2 regions of the Aerococcus viridans genome follow, and region 1 is predicted to be linked to the other one. Evidence: predicted binding sites of a transcription regulator. Region 1 holds the regulator's gene; the other holds the start of a gene.
The links. Region 1 encodes NrdR, which represses ribonucleotide reductase genes. Its sites were predicted from a motif close to ACACNATATATNGTGT; they were not measured.
Positions count from the first base shown of each region.

Region 2: a site for NrdR is predicted at 1,978-1,993, ahead of nrdH (glutaredoxin-like protein NrdH). Genes of this name have one in related genera too.

Region 1 covers NZ_CP014164.1:644,981-648,409, reverse strand. The annotation lists gene AWM76_RS03165 (DnaD domain protein) at 1-1,490, opposite strand, end outside; gene nrdR (transcriptional regulator NrdR) at 1,513-2,025, opposite strand; gene coaE (dephospho-CoA kinase) at 2,105-2,713, opposite strand; gene mutM (DNA-formamidopyrimidine glycosylase) at 2,731-3,429, opposite strand, start outside.
Region 2 covers NZ_CP014164.1:1,092,274-1,095,702, forward strand. The annotation lists gene AWM76_RS05270 (ABC transporter permease) at 1-796, shown strand, start outside; gene AWM76_RS05275 (ABC transporter ATP-binding protein) at 796-1,596, shown strand; gene nrdH (glutaredoxin-like protein NrdH) at 1,709-1,930, opposite strand; gene AWM76_RS05285 (periplasmic substrate-binding domain-containing protein) at 2,300-2,770, shown strand; gene gdhA (NADP-specific glutamate dehydrogenase) at 2,935-3,429, shown strand, end outside.

The DNA.
Region 1 (3,429 bases):
CTTAAGGATGCCTTATTTTCTTGCTTGACTGCCGTGTCTTGCTTAGGGCCTTCTTGGTCACCTGCCTTTGGCGCCACCACTGGTTTTTGATATTTATCCTGTCTTGAATCAGGGTCTAACCATTTTGGTTTAACCGACTGCTTCTGCGTCTGATAACGACCTTTAGCCATCCGGTTTTTTTGCCGTTTTTCATAATTTTCAGCACTCTTCTGCTTACGTTGCTTCAAGTATAACATGGCTTCTTCAGGCTCAACCACCTTGTTTTGACGCCAGTCATCAGCAACACTCTCTAGGTATGAGCGCGTCAACCGATTCTGTTCCAACTCAATCAAACAGAATTGCACCATTACATTTAAGGTCGCAGGCTGAATCACTTCTGACTGGATTAACTCAGTAATGGCGTTACCCTCAGACTTAGTCAGATAGCCGCCCTTTTGTTCCTTAATTGATTTAGCAAAGGCAATTGGTGGATAAGACCTAGCCAATTTAGAAAATGACAATTCTTCTTTTGAGAGCCCTTTGCCTAACCATTGTTGATCAGCTTGATCTGCCTGCTGGCGGTCTTTGGCCTCTGAAAATGTAATTCGGTCCATTAAACCGCTACTAACCCCTTGTGCAGATGCCTTTGCTGGCTGAACATTACTTGTACCTGTTTGACTGCTCGATTTGTCTAAAGCCAGGCGCTGCAACTTGCGTACGTCAATCGTATTGGTCCTTAGATCAGTCGCTGATAAGGCCAATTCTTTCAAGTCCACTTCATCAAAACCATAGAGTTGATGCAAGGATACAAACATCTCTCTCACTTCATCTGTGATGGCTTTTTCAGAGATGAATGACGATTGCAGCAACTCTTTTAAGGCGTTCATGTCTAAGGTTGAACTAGTGATTGTAGTTGCCTTGGCTTGACTATTTTTAGCTACCAACTTATCCTCAATCTCATCCGAAATGGGATAGTATTGACTTGGTAATCGGTAGACATCTTGGAAAGTAGCAGTCACTTCCGTCCAATTTCCTGATTTCAAGTCTACTGGCATTTTGATTGAAAACTTGTCTAGCATCAATTGATAGCGGTCTTGACCCAACCGGTCCATTAAAAGACTAGACATAATCGGGTCAGAGAAAATATGCTTAGAATCCAAAGGCGCTTGCAATTGATAAATCGTCGCCACATCATCTTGATTTTGATGACTACTTTTTTCAAAAACTTGTAATAAGCCAATTGCTTCAAGTTGCCGTCTGGCCTTCACGTATTGCTCCTTACCAGCCACCATCTGTTCCATCAAATCGAAGTGGCGCAAAGGGATTGAGGCAAAGTCAGACAGTTGAATATTGGCATATAAAGTCTGGTAAAAGGCGTAAGCAGTGCCGCCAATAATGGGTTGGTATAGATGAAGTAGGACTTGCTGGTCAATATCTGAAATCCAGTGGGGTTGGGTAATTTGAACAAGCCCTTTTGGATCTAAATTTTGCCATGGGTATGTCACTGGCATTACCCTCCCTTCTATGAAATATTTAGTCTTCTACATGATCTTGGTTTGATTCTTCAGGATTCACATCGCCTTCAACCTGGTCATTCCGCCCTCTTAATTGTTCGATTTCTCTTAGGAAAACAGTCGGATCCTCAAATTGTCGGTATACGCTAGCATAACGAATATAAGCCACTTCATCAATATCTGGTAAAGCCGCCATCAATAATTCCCCAATTTCAGAAGCTGGTACCTCATTTTGGCTACGAGACCGCAACTCAGATTCAACGTCATTGGCTAACTGTTCAAGTTGGTCAGCTGATACAGGACGCTTTTCAGCAGAGCGGATCAGGCCACGCAAAACTTTCTCATGAGAAAACTCTTCTCTAGTTCCGTCACGTTTAACGACTAATAAGGGTGTTCGTTCGATGCGCTCGAAAGTGGTAAAACGGGCGCCACAGTCTAAGCACTCTCGACGTCGACGAATAGAGGTATTATTCTCCGCTGGTCGACTATCAATTACTTTTAAATTGGTTGAAGCACAATTTGGACATTGCATATATTTGACACCTCTGCTTTCAATTTTAATATACTTGAATAATTGCTCGATTTATTATAGCACAATGGCTATTCAACCACTATTTTAGCGGTTGAAAACCAGAGATGCCGACCCATGCATCCAATTGTTGTTCAGTATCTGCAATAGACCCCGAATTATCAATCACCACATCCGCCATCATCGCTTTTCGTTCAATGGACATTTGACAAGTCATTCGTTGAAAAGCCTCAACTGAAGTTAAGTTATCCCGCTGAATTAACCGGTCTAATTGAATGGTTTCTGACACATAAATAACCATCACCTGGTCACATGCATCCGCGAAATCCCCTTCAAATAATAAAGGGATATCCATGACAATCAGTTCATGGCCTTCCGCTTCATACTTGTCTTTTTGACTGTTTAACCAGTCGCGAATAGGTTGACGTAACAGTTCATTCAGTTTCTCTCGTTCCTTATCATCTGAGAATATAATTTGGCCTAGTTTTTTGCGATCTAAAACTCCATTAGGAAAGACGATATCCTCTCCAAAATGTGCTTTAACCGCTTCTAAACCTGGTTGTCCGGGTTCAACAACCACCCGTGCCCCGTAATCTGCATCGATGACTGGAAACCCGGCTTTCTTAAAAAATTTGCTTGCTGTTGATTTACCTGTGGCAATACTGCCGGTTAGTCCTAAAATATGACTCATAGTGCCTCCGTTTTAATTTAAATAGATGATGTAATATATTTCACTGCAAGGTGAATGCGTTGGCAATATGGACAGAAATGCGTCCCTCTTTTAGCCACGCTAATTTTCTCAATCTCAGTGCCACAACGTGGACAAGGTTGGCCCTTTTTCCCGTAGGCCTTTAAATAATCGGCAAATTGACCATTCTCACCGAAGGTATTGGTATAGGTTCGAATCGTTGTCCCACCAACTTCAATAGCTGACGCCATAATCCTACGACTCTCAGTGATAATGGCTTGGATTTCCTCGTCGTATAGTGATCTGGCGCTTTGTTCAGGGTGGATTTTCGCTGCAAATAAGATTTCATCCGCATAAATATTGCCAATTCCCGCAATAACCCCTTGGTCTAACAACACTGCCTTAATGGATCTTGTCGTCTTATCAAAACGCTTTTGCAGATAATCAAAGGTTAAATCGTTTGGCTCAGGACCTAATTTCAGCTTGGCAATCTCTGCTTCAGTATCTGCCTTTTCAACCATATGAATCCGGCCAAACTTCCGAACATCTCGGTAACGAAGGTCATGACCATCAGTCAGATGACAAATAACATGGGTATATTGGTCTACCGGGCTTTCCGTTGACTCATATAGGTACTTGCCTTCCATTCGTAAATGGGCAATCCATGTCACTTCTGTCCAATAGAAAAGTAAAAACTTCCCTACTCGACCTACCTTTTC
Region 2 (3,429 bases), 450 kb from region 1:
TATGACAACTGAAGGGTCGTTTGTACTGGGTGGTGCCATTGGTGCCCAAATGCTTTACTTTAATATAGATCCTTTCACATCATTGTTGATTTCATTTTTAGCAGGTATGGCTGCAGGAGCAGTTACAGGTTTTTTAGTAACCCGCTTGAAAATTAATCCGTTATTAGCAGGTATAATTACCATGACAGGGATTTACTCAATCAACTTGAAAATCATGGGTAAGGCCAACATGTCTTTATCAACGGTGACGACTTTAAAAACTGCGATTGCTGGTTTATCCTTGCCACGTAATGTAGATACCATTGTGATTGGTTTGATCATTGTAGCAGCAATTATATTCCTGTTAACTTATTTCTTTAAAACCGAAATGGGGCAAGCTTTGATTGCAACAGGTGATAATATGCAAATGGCTAAATCACTAGGGATTGAAACGTCAGAGATGACTATGCTTGGTTACATGCTAGCCAATGGATTGATCGCTGTGTCAGGTTATATTGTTTCTACTGATAATGGCTATGCTGATATTCAAATGGGTATTGGTACTGTAGTGATTGGTTTAGCTTCCATTATTATTGGGGAAGTCCTATTCCGTAATGTGAAATTAGGGGTTCGTTTTATTACAATCCTAGTGGGCTCAATTATTTACCGCTTACTATTAACGATTGTCTTAATGATGAACTTTGAAGCGAATGATTTCCGTCTATTCTCAGCAATTATCGTTGCTTTATGTCTGGCTATTCCAACCATTCAAAATAAAGTAGCCGACTACCGTGAATACAGAAAGGTGGCTAAATAATGACGACCTTATTAGAAATTAACCAAGCGAGAAAAGTATTTAACAAACGAACACCGGATGCCTTCGCAGCCTTAGATGACTTATCATTAACAGTGGAAAAGGGCGATTTCATTACCATTGTCGGGGGTAACGGGGCAGGAAAATCAACCCTATTAAACGCCATTGCTGGCACCTTCCTGTTAGACTCAGGTGCCATCACTTTAAACGATAAAGATATTAGTCGTCTTGCTGAAGAGGACCGGGCTAAATTTGTTTCCCGCGTATTCCAAAATCCGTCAATGGGGACAGCACCACGTATGACCGTTGAAGAAAACTTATCATTAGCTTTAAAAAGAGGTCAAAAACGAGGTTTAGGGTTAGCTATTAAAGATGACAATCGGAAACAATTCCAAGAGACATTAAGCCAACTGCATTTAGGCTTAGAAAATCGATTGGATGCTGAAATAGGCTTATTATCCGGAGGGCAAAGACAAGCGATTGCCTTATTGATGGCAACTATCACTAAACCAGAAATTTTATTATTAGATGAACATACAGCAGCCTTAGACGCAAAGACATCTAAACGCATTTTAGAAATTTCATCTGACCAAGTAAAAGACCATAACCTAACAGCCTTAATGATTACTCATAATCTCCAAGATGCCTTGTTATATGGTAACCGGATGATCCTTTTACACCACGGTAAAATCATTAAAGACTTTAGTAAAGAAGAAAAAGATCAGTTGACAGCAGGTGATTTATACCAAATCATGGCCGACTTGGCTGAATCAGACTATCAAGATCAAGAAAATTCTATTTAAACAAAAAAGCGCCACAGTCCAAATCCTAAATCATGTTGATGAGGGAAAGGGCGTGACGCTTTTTATATAAAAACGACTGAAGGTCAAACTTCAGTCGTTTCATTTGATTTGATTAAACTAATTTTGCTAAACGGTCTGGTTGGAAACCGTAGAAAGCTTCTTCGTTTTCGGCAACGATTACAGGCACAGCTTGGAAGCCCATGCCTTTAACTTTAGCTAATGCTTCTTCTGATTCTGTAACATCGATTGTTTGGAATTCGATTTCTTTTTCAGTTAAATATTTTTTTGTGAAATTGCATTGCATGCAATTTGGTTTTGTGTATACAGTTACCATGATTATCCCCCTATATATGCCACATGTAGTTGTGATTTATTTTATGAACACAATATATAGGGTTTATAGTCCTGAGTCAAGTTGTTTAGCTTAAATTCTTTTTTTCATCAATAGGACTTGAGCTAAAAGGTTGATGTATGGGAATTTCCAAATCTTTAAAAAATTCATGAGGATTTATAAGTGCAAATTTAGTACTTCGTTGTATAAAAATATCGAAACAACCAAGTTCCAATTTTACCAAAAATAAAAGTGCTTGTCACTTGTAACTTGAAATCAGAGGGGGAAATTATAGATTACGATATAGAAACTGTTCAAGAAAATTGAGAAAATGGTTTAACGCAGGTTGCCTTAGATTCTTTATCGTTGGAGATGGTTGCGGCCGATGACGAGGAGAGTCAAATTTTTGCGGAGTATATTCAATCACAATTAACAGAGAACCTGCCAAGTATCGAAGTTACCGTAAAGACTATGCCGTTATCTGCTCGATTTGCAGCTTTATCTGATGGGGACTATGACTTAGGTGCCACTTTCTGGCAAGCTGATTTCGGGGACCCAATAAACTATTTAGGACGGTTTGATTCTTCTATTACCCGCGGAAATTATCAATATGATGAATTGGATGAATTGGTGGCTAAAAGTCTGGCGCAAGCACTTGACCCAAGTGGTAGATGGGAAACGCTGATAAATCTTGAAAAAGCTGACTTAGATGATTATGCTGTTCAGATTCCAGTGTATCAGTCCTATCAAGCAATTTTAGAAAATCCACAAGTATCTGATATCAACCGACCAGGTCAATCTTATATCAACTATAGATGGGCCGATATTCAGACAGCAGAGTAGGGTAATGACAGATAATCTAAGGTAAAAGACAGTACTTTCAAAATTCCGTGTAAAAATGTTTATCATTTTATCACAAAAAAACTTTTATTCTTTGGTGATTTTGTATATAATAAGTACTGTTCTCATTATATTGTAATAATTAAGAACAGAAAGTAGGAATTAACATGAATGCACAAGAATATATTAAGGTCACTCAAGAAAAATGGCACAAGCAATACGAAGCTGAACCAGAATTCATCCAAGTTTTAGACGAATTCTTAGATTCTGTTGCGCCAGTAATTGAAGAGCATCCTGAATATGTAGAAAAAAACATTCTACAAATTCTAGCGATTCCAGAAAGAATCATTTCTTTCCGTGTTCCTTGGACTGATGATAAAGGAAATGCTCAAGTAAATACTGGTTACCGAGTACAATTTAACTCAGCGCTAGGACCTTATAAAGGTGGGCTTCGTTTCCATCCTACAGTAAACCAAAGTATCCTTAAATTCTTAGGTTTTGAACAAATCTTTAAGAATTCACTTACCGGCCAACCAATCGGTGGTGGTAAAGGTGGGGCTGACTTTAATCCAAAAGGTAAGTCAGATAACGAGATTATGCGATTCTGCCAAAGCTTTATGACGGAATTACAAAAATATATCGGTCCAGATAAAGATGTACCA